DNA from 3 places in the Streptomyces sp. TG1A-60 genome. Region 3 is predicted to be linked to each of the others. Evidence: predicted binding sites of a transcription regulator. Region 3 holds the regulator's gene; each other region holds the start of a gene.
The links. Region 3 encodes HrcA, which represses chaperone genes, less so after heat shock. Its sites were predicted from a motif close to TTNGCACTCNGNNNNNCNGAGTGCNAA; they were not measured.
Positions count from the first base shown of each region.

Region 1: groES (co-chaperone GroES) is a predicted target of HrcA. The motif match lies at 3,092-3,118, and genes of this name have one in related genera.
Region 2: groL (chaperonin GroEL) is a predicted target of HrcA. The motif match lies at 2,671-2,697, and genes of this name have one in related genera.

Region 1 is NZ_CP147520.1:3,167,832-3,173,086, forward strand. Features, by position in the region: gene WBG99_RS13125 (ester cyclase) at 88-795, shown strand; gene groL (chaperonin GroEL) at 872-2,494, opposite strand; gene groES (co-chaperone GroES) at 2,637-2,945, opposite strand; gene WBG99_RS13140 (polysaccharide deacetylase family protein) at 3,163-4,164, opposite strand; gene WBG99_RS13145 (polysaccharide deacetylase family protein) at 4,356-5,255, opposite strand, start outside.
Region 2 is NZ_CP147520.1:4,539,875-4,545,129, forward strand. Features, by position in the region: SAM riboswitch class I at 1-55, shown strand, start outside; gene thrC (threonine synthase) at 73-1,401, shown strand; gene WBG99_RS19695 (MoaD/ThiS family protein) at 1,516-1,791, shown strand; gene WBG99_RS19700 (cold-shock protein) at 2,254-2,460, shown strand; gene groL (chaperonin GroEL) at 2,823-4,445, shown strand; gene WBG99_RS19710 (NADH:flavin oxidoreductase) at 4,711-5,255, shown strand, end outside.
Region 3 is NZ_CP147520.1:5,622,457-5,627,711, forward strand. Features, by position in the region: gene hemW (radical SAM family heme chaperone HemW) at 1-128, shown strand, start outside; gene WBG99_RS24380 (DUF3097 domain-containing protein) at 257-1,057, opposite strand; gene WBG99_RS24385 (MBL fold metallo-hydrolase) at 1,103-1,828, opposite strand; gene hrcA (heat-inducible transcriptional repressor HrcA) at 2,082-3,098, shown strand; partial or broken gene dnaJ (molecular chaperone DnaJ) at 3,099-4,234, shown strand; gene WBG99_RS24400 (nitronate monooxygenase) at 4,447-5,255, shown strand, end outside.

The sequences.
Region 1 (5,255 bases), 2.5 Mb from region 3:
GGACAGACATCAGGAGAGGTGACGCCGCATCCCCGGTGGGAAGATGGGCGTGACAACCGGAACCCAGGGGGGCTGGGAGGCGGCGTCATGACATTCGTACAGCTCATCGACTGCAAGACCAGCCGGTTCGACGAGATGAATCAGCTGATGGACACCTGGGTGGAACAGACCAGGGGCAAGCGGACCGCGACGCACAACCTCATCGGCAAGGACCGGTCCGACGCGTCGCACTTCGTCGAGATCGTGGAGTTCCCGTCGTACGAGGAGGCGATGCGGAACTCGAACCTTCCGGAGACCGACCGGATCTTCCGGGAGATGGTGGCGCTCTGCGACGAGACACCGACGTTCACGGACCTGGACATCGTGCGGGACGAGCAGCTGTACGCCGCCAACGCGCGCAAGATCTTCGAAGCGATCGGCGCCAAGGGGGAACTGTCGCCGCTGAACGACCTGATCGCGGAGAACTACCACGACCACGACCCGGCCAACGAACAGGACACCCTCGGGCTGGACAACATCCGGCGCGAGATGGAGATGTGGCGCAAGGGCTTCGACTTCACGTTCACCGTCGAGGACCAGATCGCCGAGGGCGACCGGGTGTGCACGCGGTGGTCCTGGAACGGAACCCACAAGGATGAGTTCCTGGGGATCGCGGCGACCGGGAGGAAGGTCTCCATGACCGGCACGACCATCTTCCGGTTCACTCCGGACGGAAAGATCGTCGAGGGCTGGTGGCAGCTCGACCGGCTGGGGCTGATGTCGCAGCTCGGTGCGCTCGACGCGTTGGAGACCTAGGACGAGCAGCCCGGACAGCACTGAGGTCCGCTACCCCGAGGGGTACCGGACCTCAGTGCTGTCTTACCGGCGTACGTCAGTGGGCGTGGCCGTGGCCGTGGCCCGCGTCGGCCGGCTCCTCTTCCTTCTTCTCGACGACCAGGGTCTCGGTCGTGAGGAGGAGGGAGGCGATGGAGGCGGCGTTCTCCAGGGCGGAACGGGTGACCTTGACCGGGTCGATGACGCCGGCCTTGACCAGGTCGCCGTACTCGCCGGTGGCGGCGTTGAAGCCCTGGCCCTTGTCCAGCTCGGCGACCTTGGAGGTGATGACGTAGCCCTCCAGGCCGGCGTTCTCGGCGATCCAGCGCAGCGGCTCGGCGGCGGCCTTGCGGACGACCGCGACACCGGTGGCCTCGTCGCCGGTCTTGCCGAGGTTGCCCTCCAGGACCTTGACGGCGTGGACGAGCGCGGAGCCACCACCGGAGACGATGCCCTCCTCGACCGCGGCGCGGGTCGCGGAGATGGCGTCCTCCAGACGGTGCTTCTTCTCCTTCAGCTCCACCTCGGTGGCGGCGCCGACCTTGATCACGCACACGCCGCCGGCCAGCTTCGCGAGGCGCTCCTGGAGCTTCTCGCGGTCCCAGTCGGAGTCCGTGTTCTCGATCTCGGACTTGATCTGGGCGATGCGGCCCTGGACGGCCTCGGAGTTGCCGGCGCCGTCGACGACCGTGGTGTCGTCCTTGGTGACGGTGACGCGGCGGGCGGAGCCGAGCACGTCGAGACCGACCTGGTCGAGCTTGAGGCCGACCTCCTCGGAGATGACCTCGGCGCCGGTCAGCGTCGCCATGTCCTGCAGCATCGCCTTGCGACGGTCACCGAAGCCGGGGGCCTTGACGGCGACCGCGTTGAAGGTGCCGCGGATCTTGTTGACGACGAGGGTGGAGAGGGCCTCGCCCTCGACGTCCTCGGCGATGATCAGCAGCGGCTTCGAGGCGTTGGCCTGGATGACCTTCTCCAGCAGCGGCAGCAGGTCGGCGATGGCTCCGATCTTGCCCTGGTGGATGAGGATGTACGGGTCGTCGAGGACGGCCTCCATACGCTCCTGGTCCGTGACGAAGTACGGCGACAGGTAGCCCTTGTCGAAGGCCATACCCTCGGTGAAGTCCAGCTCCAGACCGAAGGTGTTGGACTCCTCGACGGTGATGACACCGTCCTTGCCGACCTTGTCCATCGCCTCGGCGATGAGCTCGCCGACCTGCTGGTCCTGGGCGGACAGACCGGCGACGGCGGCGATGTCGGACTTCTCGTCGATCGGTCGGGCGGTCGCGAGGAGCTCCTCGGACACGGCCTTGACCGCGGCGTCGATGCCCTTCTTCAGGGCGGCCGGGGAGGCACCGGCGGCGACGTTCTTCAGACCCTCGCGCACCAGCGCCTGGGCGAGCACGGTGGCGGTGGTGGTGCCGTCACCCGCGATGTCGTTGGTCTTGGTCGCCACCTCCTTCACCAGCTGGGCGCCGAGGTTCTCGTACGGGTCCTCGACCTCGACCTCGCGGGCGATGGTCACACCGTCGTTGGTGATGGTGGGGGCGCCGAACTTCTTGTCGATGACGACGTTGCGGCCCTTGGGGCCGATCGTCACCTTGACCGTGTCGGCAAGCTTGTTGACGCCGCGCTCAAGGGCGCGACGGGCGTCCTCGTCGAACTTCAGGATCTTCGCCATGGGAGCGTAGCCCTCTCGGAAATCTGGAGATGAACGAACTGCGCCCCGGGCGCCCGGCTGATTAATGGTCGCGGGGGCCAGGGGCGCAGATCAAAAGCAATGTGCTTCGCGAGGCGATGTGCCGCGCGGAGCGTCAGGTGAACTACTTCTCGATGATCGCGAGAACGTCGCGAGCCGAGAGGACGAGGTACTCCTCGCCGTTGTACTTCACTTCGGTGCCGCCGTACTTGCTGTACAGCACGATGTCGCCGGTCTTCACGTCGAGCGGAAGACGCTCGCCGTTCTCGAAGCGGCCCGGGCCCACGGCCAGGACAACGCCCTCCTGGGGCTTCTCCTTGGCAGTGTCCGGGATGACCAGGCCAGAGGCCGTGGTCTGCTCGGCGTCGAGCGGCTGGACCACGATGCGGTCCTCAAGCGGCTTGATGGCAACCTTGGAGCTGGTGGTCGTCACGATCCGACCTCCCCCTTCGGAGATCTCACGGGGTTAACTGTCTGAGGTGGCGACCAGGTCGATCCGTCGTCGCGGGTGCCGGACCTGCCCGTCGCGTAGTTGGCACTCTCCAGTGGGGAGTGCCAGACCTGAGACTATGACCGCGATTAGCACTCGGTCAAGCGGACTGCTAATCGCGTGGCTTGTGGCGGGGCACCGGGTGGGGGTGAGACGGGCGTCAGAGGTAGTCCTCCAGGCGGCCCACCGTCAGTCCCCGCTCCTGGATCCGGCGCAGCAGACTCGTCGTCATCTGGGTGAGCGTCGCGCCCTTCAGCTGGTCCCGGAAGCCGGCGAGGACGATGTCACCGGGACGGAGACGGTCGCCGACGGCGTGGCGGAGGCCTGCGCTCTGCAGGGACGCGCGCCACAGGACGACCGCCGAGATGCCGCAGTCGGCGGCGGCGCGCAGCGTGGTGGTGTCGTAGACGCCGTACGGCGGGCGGAAGAGGGTCGGCCGGATGCCGAAGCGCTGCTTGAGCTTGCCCTGCTGGCCGCAGATCTCCGCGCGCTGTCCGGCGTACGGCAGACCGCGCAGGGCCGTGTGGTCGAGCGTGTGGTTCTGGACGGTCGCGCCGACCGCGCGCAGCCGCGCGAAGTGGCCGTATCCCGGGCCCACGACACTGTCCGTCAGGAACATGCTCACCGGCAGCCGCAGCTCACGCACCATGTCGACGAACCGGGGATCCTTCTCGGCCCCGTCGTCGTACGTCAGGAAGACGACCTTGTCCCGGGTCGGGACGCGGTCGACGACCGGCGGCAGCCCGGGGCCGGCCGCGCGGGGCGGGGGCGGCCGGTCGGGGGTCCTGGGCGCGGGGGCGAGGGGGGCGGCCAGGCCCCAGCGGCGGTACGGGGGTGCGTGGGGGTGACGGGGGGCGGTGGAGCCGGGGGCGGCTGCGCCGGGGCCACGGGGCTGTGCGCCCGGAGGCGTCGCCGAGGTCGGTGCCGGTGTCGAGGGTGCCGAGGCCGGTGTCCGTGGCGCCGGTGTCGGTGACGGCCTCGGTCGTTGCGCCGGGCGCCGGCCCTCCGACGTCGCTCCGTCCCCCGGCCCCTCCGCGCGGCCGACCCGGTCGACGCCGGCGGCCGGATCGGCCGCGCACCCGGCGAGAGACAGGACGGCGAGGGCCGCGAGAGCGGAAAGGGCGGCCAGGGCGCGCGCCGCCGACGTACGGGCCGTCAGCACGCGCGGCCCACGGCGTGCACCACGACGCGCCGCGCGCCCTCCCCGCCACGCAGGCGCCCCGCGCGCCCCACGTCCTCCCCGCGCCGCGGGTCCCGCCCTCACTCCGCGCCTGTCCGCCACCGCACGCCCCGCGTGCGGCCCGTGGCGTTCTCCCCACCCCGGGCGGCCGTCCCCGAGCCCGCCAGGGCCCCTCACAGGTAGTCCTCCAGGCGGGCCACGGCGTACCCCTCGGCGGTGACCCGGTTCAGGAATCGGCGGATCATGTCGGGCATGGTGCCCTTCCAGTCCTCCTCGCCTCGGAAGTGGCTGAGGACGATGTCGCCGGGGCGGAGGTCGCGGTCGGCTTCGCGGTGGTCCCAGCGGTCGACGTGGACCTCCTCGTTCCAGAGGGGAACGGCCTTGATGCCGCAGGCCTTGGCGGCGCGGAGGGTGTCCCGGTCGTAGTTGCCGTACGGCGGCCGGAACAGGGTGGGCCGCTTGCCGTACCGCTTCTCGATCACGTCCTGCATGCCGCAGATCTCGCGCTTCTGGTCGACATAGGAGAGCGCGGGCATGAAGCGGTGGTTGAGGGTGTGGTTGCTGAGGACGACGCCCCGGTCGCGCATCCGCTCGAAGTAGCCGTAGTCCTCCTTGATCAGGTAGTCGCTGAGGAAGGCGGTGTACGGGATCTTCAGGTCGTTCATCATGCGCAGGAACGCGGGGTCCTTCTCGGCGCCGTCGTCGATGGTGAGGAAGACGACCTTGTGGCGGGTCGGGACGGTGGTGAAGACCGGCGGCAGCCGGTCCGCCACCTGCCCGTCGACCTCGAATCCCTTACGGGTCCCGAGCGCCGGCTTCTCCGCCGGGGACGCGGGCGGGACCAGCGGCACCGCGGCCAGCCCCCAGCGCTTCGCCGCGGCGACCCGCAGGGCGTGCGCCCGGCGCAACCTTGCGGCGTAGGCGTCGAGGGCACGCGCGGCGGGCATGACGAGCGCGCCCCGGCCGGACCTCCCGTGGCGTCCCCGACCGCCCGCACGCCCTTGTTCGCCCTGCTGCTCCCGCCGCCCCCGCTCTTCCTGGCGTCCCCGCTGTTCCTGCCGTCCCTCCGGCTC
Region 2 (5,255 bases), 1.1 Mb from region 3:
TCGGGAAGGTGCCAAATCCGTCTCACGGCGAGATGCGTCGTGGGGAAGATGAGGAGAAAGGGCCTCGCCTCCATGGCTGCGCAGACTGTCGCAAGCACCACCGACTCCACCCCCGGTTCCGCCACCGCGTCCCCCGCTTCCACCGCCTCCGGTGTCGACCTCGGGCCCGCCGCCGCCCTGAGCTGCCGCGAGTGCGGTCACCGCGTCCCGCTCGGCCCCGTCTTCGCGTGCGAGGAGTGTTTCGGCCCGCTGGAGATCGCGTACGACTACTCCGCGTACGACACGGAGGAGCTGCGGAAGCGGATCGAGGCGGGCCCCGCGAACATCTGGCGGTACGCGCCCCTGCTGCCCGTCCCGGCCGACGTGGCCACCAAGCCGAACATCAACCCCGGCTGGACCCAGCTCGTCAAGGCCGACAACCTGGCGGGCGCGCTCGGCGTCGACCCGGGCAAGCTCTTCGTCAAGGACGACTCCGGCAACCCGACGCACTCCTTCAAGGACCGCGTCGTCGCCCAGGCGCTGGAGGCGGCCCGCGCCTTCGGTTTCACCACCCTCTCCTGCTCCTCCACGGGCAACCTGGCCGGCGCCGTGGGTGCCGCCGCCGCCCGCGCCGGCTTCCGGTCCTGCGTGTTCATCCCGCACGACCTGGAACAGGGCAAGGTCGTCATGGCCGCGGTCTACGGCGGCGAGCTCGTCGGCATCGAGGGCAACTACGACGACGTGAACCGCTTCTGCTCCGAGCTGATCGGCGACCCGGCCGGCGAGGGCTGGGGCTTCGTGAACGTCAACCTGCGGCCGTACTACGCGGAGGGATCGAAGACGCTCGCGTACGAGATCTGCGAGCAGCTCGGCTGGCGGCTCCCGGACCAGCTCGTCGTCCCGATCGCCTCCGGCTCGCAGCTCACGAAGATCGACAAGGGGCTGCAGGAGCTGATCAAGCTCGGGCTCGTCGAGGACAGGCCGTACAAGATCTTCGGTGCGCAGGCCGAAGGCTGCTCGCCGGTGTCCGTCGCGTTCAAGGCGGGCCACGACGTCGTACGGCCGCAGAAGCCGGACACCATCGCCAAGTCGCTGGCGATCGGCAACCCGGCCGACGGGCCGTACGTGCTCGACATCGCCCGGCGCACCGGCGGGGCCGTCGAGGACGTGACGGACGCGCAGATCGTGGACGCGATCAGGCTGCTCGCGCGGACCGAGGGGATCTTCGCGGAGACGGCCGGTGGTGTGACCGTCGGGGTCACGAAGAAGCTGATCGAGGACGGGGTTCTCGACCCGACGCTGACGACGGTCGTCCTCAACACCGGCGACGGTCTGAAGACGCTGGACGCGGTGGCCGGCACCGGGCTGACCGCGACCATCCGGCCCAACCTCGACTCGTTCCGTGAAGCCGGTCTCGCCTGAGACCGGGTCGTCGTTCGGCTGCGGACCCGTGGGGCCCGGTCACGCCCACGCGGCGGTAGCCGCACATGGAACACGCCCCCTAGCTCTGCCGCACGTATCCGGAGGTTTCCCATCATGTCCGTCAGCGTTCGCATCCCCACCATCCTTCGCACCTACACCGGCGGGCAGGCCGAGGTGACCGCTGAAGGCGCCACCCTCGCCGAGGTCATCGCCGACCTGGAGAAGAACCACAACGGGATCGCCGCCCGGGTTCTGGATGATCAGGGCAAGCTGCGGCGGTTCGTGAACGTGTATGTGAATGACGACGACGTCCGGTTCGAGCAGGGGCTGGAGACGGCCACGCCGGACGGTGCGGGCGTGTCGATCATCCCCGCGGTCGCCGGTGGCTGACCGCCGGTCAGTACCGGTCGGTAGTAACCGTCGGTAACATCGATTACCGAGCGTTCATCGAATTGCCCCCTCCGCGAGAGAAGCGGAGGGGGCAATTCTCTATGGTTGAGCAGGGTACAGTTGGGGAACGCGGATCGATCGCCGTAGTGATTTCGTGCCCGGCGCATATGTGAGCTCGCCGCACGCCCTATACGAAATAGCCAAAGTATGCAGGGCTTTTGCGCGTTTTGCTCCTTTTGTGAGGCCCGACTTGCCCTGAATTCGGGCGAATTGTTCGTACATTCCCGACCGGTCGTGTCCAGAATTCTCGTCCGATTGACCTGTTGCAGAGGGCAGTTGGACAGATACATTCGGCCGCGGTCGACGCGTTCCGGCGCACACCCCCAACCGTTGGGGGGTGAGGTCTGACCCGGATCCGCGAAGTGCGGATCTGTGCAAGGGCCAGTAATAGGGGAGTTAGGCATGGCTCAGGGCACCGTCAAGTGGTTCAACGCGGAGAAGGGGTACGGCTTCATCGCGGTCGACGGTGGTGCGGATGTATTCGTCCACTACAGCGCGATCCAGATGGACGGTTACCGCACCCTGGAAGAGGGCCAGCGGGTCGAGTTCGAGATCTCGCAGGGTCAGAAGGGGCCGCAGGCGGACATGGTCCGGCTGGCGGTCGGCTGAAGTACGCGCCGGGTTTTCGCAGCGACGTTCTTCGTTCTTTCCGGGAGGGCCCGCACCCCGTACAGGGGTGCGGGCCCTCCTGCGTGCCCGGGAAGCGACACCGGGGCGGGGTGTCGAGCCGAGGTCGCGCACTGGCGCACGCGGGTGCGTTCACCTGCGGATCACTGAGACCCGCTTGCACTCGCAGGGGGCGAGTGCTAATCATTGGCGTTAGCACTCTGCAGGTGAGAGTGACAACGAGGACCGGGTCGGCGAGGCCCGCAGGCCGGGTGGGGCAAGGAACCACGAGGCAGGCAGGCCGTCCGTCGCGGGCGCCAGCGCGGTCCGGAGCAATCCACCCCAGTCCGGGAGGACCACTTCACATGGCCAAGATCATCGCGTTCGACGAGGAGGCGCGGCGCGGCCTCGAGCGCGGCATGAACCAGCTCGCGGACGCCGTCAAGGTGACGCTCGGCCCCAAGGGCCGCAACGTCGTCCTCGAGAAGAAGTGGGGCGCCCCCACGATCACCAACGATGGTGTGTCCATCGCCAAGGAGATCGAGCTCGAGGACCCGTACGAGAAGATCGGCGCCGAGCTGGTCAAGGAAGTCGCCAAGAAGACGGACGACGTCGCCGGTGACGGTACGACCACGGCGACCGTCCTCGCCCAGGCCCTGGTCAAGGAGGGCCTGCGCAACGTCGCCGCCGGCGCCAACCCGATGGCCCTGAAGCGCGGCATCGAGAAGGCCGTCGAGGCCGTCTCCGGTGCCCTGCTCGACCAGGCCAAGGAGGTCGAGACCAAGGAGCAGATCGCCTCCACGGCCTCCATCTCCGCCGCCGACACCCAGATCGGCGAGCTGATCGCCGAGGCCATGGACAAGGTCGGCAAGGAAGGCGTCATCACCGTCGAGGAGTCGCAGACCTTCGGTCTGGAGCTTGAGCTCACCGAGGGTATGCGCTTCGACAAGGGCTACATCTCGGCGTACTTCGCGACCGACATGGAGCGCATGGAGGCCGTGCTCGAGGACCCCTACATCCTCATCGCCAACTCCAAGATCACGAACGTCAAGGACCTGCTCCCGCTCCTGGAGAAGGTCATGCAGTCGGGCAAGCCGCTGCTGATCATCGCCGAGGACGTCGAGGGCGAGGCCCTGTCGACCCTGGTCGTCAACAAGATCCGCGGCACCTTCAAGTCCGTCGCGGTCAAGGCCCCGGGCTTCGGTGACCGCCGCAAGGCGATGCTGAACGACATCGCCATCCTCACCGGCGGCGAGGTCATCTCCGAGGAGGTCGGCCTCAAGCTGGAGAACACCTCCATCGACCTTCTGGGCCGTGCCCGCAAGGTCGTCATCACCAAGGACGAGACCACCATCGTCGACGGGTCCGGCTCCTCGGACCAGGTCCAGGGCCGGGTCAACCAGATCCGCGCCGAGATCGAGAGCAGCGACTCGGACTACGACCGCGAGAAGCTCCAGGAGCGCCTGGCGAAGCTCGCGGGCGGCGTGGCCGTCATCAAGGCCGGTGCCGCGACCGAGGTGGAGCTCAAGGAGCGCAAGCACCGCATCGAGGACGCCGTTCGCAACGCGAAGGCGGCCGTCGAGGAGGGCATCGTCGCCGGTGGTGGCGTCGCCCTGCTCCAGGCCTCCACGGTCTTCGAGAAGCTGGAGCTGACGGGTGACGAGGCGACCGGCGCCAACGCCGTGAAGCTCGCGCTGGAGGCCCCGCTCAAGCAGATCGCCGTCAACGGTGGTCTCGAGGGTGGCGTCATCGTCGAGAAGGTGCGCAACCTGCCCGTCGGTCACGGCCTGAACGCCGCGACCGGTGAGTACGTCGACATGATCGCCGAAGGCATCATCGACCCGGCGAAGGTGACCCGCTCTGCCCTGCAGAACGCCGCCTCCATCGCCGCGCTCTTCCTCACCACCGAGGCCGTCATCGCCGACAAGCCGGAGAAGAACGCCGCGCCGGCCGGCGGCGGCATGCCGGGCGGTGACATGGACTTCTGATCGACCCCGGTCGATCACCGTCCTTCAGTACCGAGGGCGGCACTCCCTGAGAACGGGAGTGCCGCCCTCGGGCGTGTCCGGGGTCACATGGGCGGGGGCGCGATGCCGGAATGCCGTGGCGGCGCGGGGCGGTTGACGGGAGAGGCGTACATGCGTGTGCATGTACCGAATCGGCCACTCGCGTCCGCCGTCCGCGTCCGCGTCGGCCACCGCGTCCGCATCAGCCACCCGAAGTCCGACCACGACCTCTCCGAGGAGTCCTCACGTGACCACCGTCTCCCCCTCCCGTGCCGCCGAAGTGCTGTCCCGCCCCGTCACGATCAACGGCCTGACCGTTCCCAACCGGATCGCGATGGCGCCCATGACCCGGGTGTTCTCGCCCGGTGGTGTGCCCGGCGCGGACGTGGCGTCGTACTACGGGCGGCGGGCCGCCGCGGGCGTCGGCCTGATCGTGACCGAGGGGACGTACGTCGGGCACGAGACGGCCGGGGATCTGGACGGGGTGCCCCGGTTCGCCGGTGGGGAGCAGCTCGCCGGGTGGGCGAAGGTCGCGGAGGCCGTGCACGCCGGTGGCGGCACGATCATGCCGCAGCTGTGGCACATCGGGACCGTCCGGCAGCAGGGCAAGCTGTTCCCCGACGCCCCGGTCCTCGGTCCCTCCGGCCTGCGGGTCGACGGCACGGAGGCGGAGGGCGGCCGGGCCATGACGCAGGCCGACATCGACGAGGTGATCGCGGCCTACGCCAGGTCCGCCGCCGACGCCGAGCGCATCGGCATGGACGGCGTCGAGATCCACGGCGCCCACGGCTA
Region 3 (5,255 bases):
TGGCGGCGGCCGAGCGAGCCCTGTCCGACGGGCTGCTGGAGGCGGGACCGTACGAGGAGGGGCGCGCGGTGCTCACACTGCGGGGGCGGCTGCTGGCCGACGCGGTGGTTCGGGACCTGGTGGACTGAACGGTCAACCCCGCGGCGGCGGGGGAAACGCCCTGCCCTGCCGTGTGGACGAGCTGACCGACGGATCACCTCCGCGCGAGCGGAAAGCACTCCACCAGGCCCGGTGTGTCAACACGGACCGGAAGGCTTCAGGGCACGGTCACGTGGTCGATGAGACGCTCGACGCATCCCAGCAGCGCCGGCTCCAGGTCCTTGTAGGACCGCACCCGCCCCAGGATCCCCTGCCAGGCCGCACCCGTGTTCTCCGGCCAGCCCAGCGCCCGGCACACCCCCGTCTTCCAGTCCTGCCCGCGCGGCACGCGCGGCCACTCCGGGATGCCCACCGACGACGGCTTCACGGCCTCCCAGATGTCGATGTACGGGTGGCCCACGACCAGCGCGTGCTCGCTCGTCACCAACGCGGCGATACGGGACTCCTTGCTGCCGGGGACCAGGTGGTCGACCAGGACGCCGAGGCGGGCGTCCGGGCCCGGGGCGAAGTCGGCGACGATCGCGGGAAGGTCGTCCACGCCCTCCAGGTACTCGACCACCACGCCCTCGACGCGCAGGTCGTCGCCCCAGACCCTCTCGACGAGTTCGGCGTCGTGGCGGCCCTCGACGTAGATGCGTCCGGCGCGGGCCACGCGGGCGCGGGCGCCCGGGACGGCGACCGAGCCGGAGGCCGTGCGGGTGGGACGGGGCGGCGCCGCGGAGGGGCGTACCAGCGTGACCACCCGGCCCTCCAGGAGGAAGCCGCGAGGCTCCAGCGGGAACACACGGTGCTTGCCGAAGCGGTCCTCCAGCGTCACCGTGCCCGCCTCGCAGCGGACGACCGCGCCGCAGAAGCCGGTGGTGGGCTCCTCGACGACCAGACCGGGGTCGGCCGGGACGTCCGGGGCGGGCTCGGGCTTCTTCCAGGGAGGGGTCAGGTCGGGTGAGTACTGGCGCATTCGGATGACGATAGGAGAAGGGGCCCCGGGAGGCCGTACCTCGGGCTACGACACGCCGAAGCGCCGTGCCAGCGCGTCCCGTTGGGACCGTACGAACGCCGCGTCCACCACCGCCCCGTGCCCGGGGACGTACCGCGCGTCCTCGCCGCCCAGGGTCAGCAGGCGGTCCAGCGCGGCCGGCCAGCGGGAGGGCACGGCGTCGGGGCCCGCCTGGGGTTCGCCGGACTCCTCGACCAGGTCGCCGCAGAACACCACCTCCGGTGTCCCCGGCACCAGGACCGCCAGATCGTGCCCCGTGTGGCCCGGACCCACGTTCGCCAGGAGTGCCTGATGACCGCCGCCCAGGTCGAGGGTCCACTCGCCGATGACGTGGTGGCGGGGGTGGACGAGGAGGCCGACGGCCTCGGCGGCCTCGGCCTCGGGGAGACCGTGGTGCACGGCGTCGGCGCGGAGGGCGTCGCGTCCTTCGGCCAGGACACCGCCCAGGCCGACCGCGCCGAAGACCTCCGCCTCCGCGAACGCCGCCGCCCCGAGGACATGGTCGAAATGGGGATGGGTGAGCGCGAGATGTGTCACACGGGCACCACCGAGCAGCCGGCCCGCCTCGGCGCGCAACCGCGCGCCCTCACCCACGCTCGAACCCGCGTCGATCATGAGGGCCGAACCGTCCCCGACCACCAGCCCCACCGTGCAGTCCCAGCCGGGCAGGCGGCACCGTCCGGCCCGGGACGCCAATCCCTGCCATCCGCACTCTTCCCAAGTCACCGTCATGACCCGACGCTAGTGCCGCGACGGGTCGCACGTCGCCTGCCGCGGCACCGGCTCCAGCTCTCCGAGTGGCGGTCGAGGGAGGCGGAACGCGGTCCGACATCGCCGGACAGGTCGGTACACGTCGGCATGACGTGGCTGGACCGGCCTTGCCGGGGGCGCACCCCACCGCCGTACACTGGGCGGGGAGTGTTGGCACTCGCTTGTGGTGAGTGCCAATGGGGAGTCACAGGAGAGCGAGCTGGAGGTGTGCGCGATGCTCAGTGAACGCAGGCTCCAGGTGTTGCGCGCCATCGTCCAGGACTACGTGGGCACCGAGGAGCCGGTCGGTTCCAAGGCGCTCACGGAGCGGCACAGCCTCGGCGTCTCCCCGGCGACGGTCCGCAACGACATGGCCGCGCTGGAGGACGAGGGCTTCATCGCCCAGCCCCACACCAGCGCGGGCCGGATCCCCACCGACAAGGGGTACCGGCTCTTCGTCGACAAGCTGGCAGGCGTCAAGCCCATGACCCCGCCCGAGCGGCGCGCCATCCAGAACTTCCTGGACGGCGCCGTCGACCTCGACGACGTCGTGGCCCGGACCGTACGGCTGCTCGCGCAGCTGACGCGACAGGTCGCCGTCGTGCAGTACCCGTCGCTCACACGGTCGACGGTGCGGCACGTGGAGCTGCTGTCGCTGGCCCCCGCCCGGCTGATGCTCGTGCTGATCACGGACACGGGCCGGGTGGAGCAGCGGCTGGTGGACTGCCCGGCGCCGTTCGGAGAAACGTCACTCGCGGATCTGCGCGCCCGGCTCAACAGCAGGGTCGCGGGCCGCCGGTTCACCGACGTGCCCAGGCTGGTCGAGGACCTGCCCGAGGCGTTCGACGCCGAGGACCGGGGTACGGTCTCGACGGTGCTCTCCACCCTCCTGGAGACCCTCGTCGAGGAGAACGAGGAGCGGCTGATGATCGGCGGCACCGCCAATCTCACCCGCTTCGGACATGACTTCCCCCTCACCATCCGGCCCGTTCTGGAAGCCTTGGAGGAGCAGGTCGTCCTCCTCAAGTTGCTTGGTGAGGCCGGGGATTCGGGCATGACCGTACGCATCGGTCACGAGAACGCCTATGAGGGACTCAACTCCACATCCGTCGTCTCCGTCGGCTACGGTTCGGGCGGCGAGGCAGTAGCGAAGCTGGGCGTGGTCGGACCTACGCGCATGGACTATCCGGGAACGATGGGAGCGGTACGAGCGGTGGCACGTTACGTCGGACAGATCCTGGCGGAGTCGTAAGTGGCCACGGACTACTACGGCGTGCTCGGCGTGCGCCGCGACGCGTCCCAGGACGAGATCAAGAAGGCGTTCCGGAGGCTCGCGCGCGAGCTGCACCCGGACGTCAATCCGGATCCGAAGACCCAGGAGCGGTTCAAGGAGATCAACGCCGCCTACGAGGTGCTCTCGGATCCGCAGAAGAAGCAGGTCTACGACCTCGGCGGCGACCCGCTGTCCCAGGCGGGCGGCGCGGGCGCGGGCGGCTTCGGAGCCGGCGGCTTCGGGAACTTCTCGGATATCATGGACGCCTTCTTCGGTACCGCGTCCCAGCGCGGTCCTCGGTCGCGTACGCGCCGGGGGCAGGACGCGATGATCCGGCTGGAGGTCGACCTCGACGAGGCGGCCTTCGGCACGACGAAGGACATCCAGGTCGACACGGCCGTCGTCTGTACGACGTGCAGTGGCGAGGGGGCGGCCCCGGGCACCACCGCGCAGACCTGTGACATGTGTCGCGGGCGTGGTGAGGTCTCGCAGGTCACGCGATCCTTCCTCGGCCAGGTCATGACCTCCCGACCCTGCCCGCAGTGCCAGGGCTTCGGCACGGTCGTCCCGAGCCCGTGCCCCGAGTGCGCGGGCGACGGACGGGTCCGGTCGCGGCGGACGCTGACGGTGAAGATCCCGGCCGGTGTCGACAACGGCACGCGGATCCAGCTGGCCGGGGAGGGCGAGGTCGGGCCCGGTGGCGGCCCCGCCGGCGACCTCTACGTCGAGATCCACGAACTGCCGCATCCGATGTTCCAGCGGCGCGGCGACGATCTGCACTGCACGGTGACGATCCCGATGACCGCGGCGGCACTCGGCACGAAGGTGCCGTTGGAGACGCTGGACGGTCTGGAGGAGGTCGACATCCGTCCCGGTACGCAGTCCGGGCAGTCGATCCCGTTGCACGGGCGGGGTGTCACGCATCTGCGGGGCGGCGGGCGCGGCGATCTCATCGTCCACGTCGAGGTGCAGACCCCGACCAAGCTCGACCCCGAGCAGGAGGGGCTGCTGCGGCAGCTCGCCGTGCTGCGGGGGAGGAGCGGCCGACGGGGCAGTTCCAGCCGGGGCAGCAGGGCTTGTTCTCGCGGCTGAAGGACGCGTTCAACGGGCGCTGACCGTGTCCGTTCGGCCGCGGGCCGTGCGTGGTTGCCCGCGCAGTTCCCCGCGCCCCTGAGGGACGGAGGAACAGGGGCGCGGCCCCGTTCTCCCGAGGGGCGCGGAGCTGTGTCGGATCTGCGGCTTCGCCGCGGTCGGCGCGACGAGCCCCCACGCGCCCCGCGGCCGTACCGGATTCGGCGTTGTCCGGGGGACATGACACCATGCCGTCATGTCCTCCGCGCTGACCGATCTCGTCCCGCTGCCGATCGTGCAGGCCCCGATGGCGGGCGGTGTGTCCGTGCCGCGACTGGCCGCCGCCGTGTCCGAGGCGGGCGGGCTGGGGTTCCTCGCCGCCGGGTACAAGACGGCGGACGGGATGTACCAGGAGATCAAGGCGCTGCGGGCGCTGACGTCACGCCCCTTCGGCATGAACCTCTTCATGCCGCAGCCCGAGTACCCCGGTGCCGGCACCGGCTCCACCGGAGCGGCTGACGCCGCGCCCCCCGCCGCGGCGGCGGTAGAGATGTACGCGGAGCAGCTGGCCGGTGAGGCCACCTGGTACGAGGCCGAGCTGGGCGACCCCGACAGCGGGCGCGACGACGGCTACGAGGCCAAGCTCGCGGTGCTGCTCGACAACCCGGTGCCGGTGGTGTCGTTCCACTTCGGCTGCCCCGCCCCGGAGGTCATCGAGTCCCTCGCCCGCAAGGGCACGCTCACCCTGGTCACCGCGACCTCGGCGGAGGAGGCGCAGGCCGTGGAGCGGTCGGGGGCCCACGCGGTGATCGTGCAGGGCGTCGAGGCGGGCGGCCACCAGGGCACCCACCGGGACGACCCCGAGCGGGACTGCGCCGGCGTCGGCCTGCTCTCCCTGGTCGCCCAGGTCCGCGAGGCCGTGGCGCTGCCGATGGTCGCCGCCGGCGGCATCATGCGCGGCGGCCAGATCGCCGCCCTCCTCACGGCGGGCGTGAGCGCGGCCCAGCTCGGCACGGCGTTCCTCGCCACCCGTGAGTCCGGCGCCCACGCCGTGCACAAGCAGGC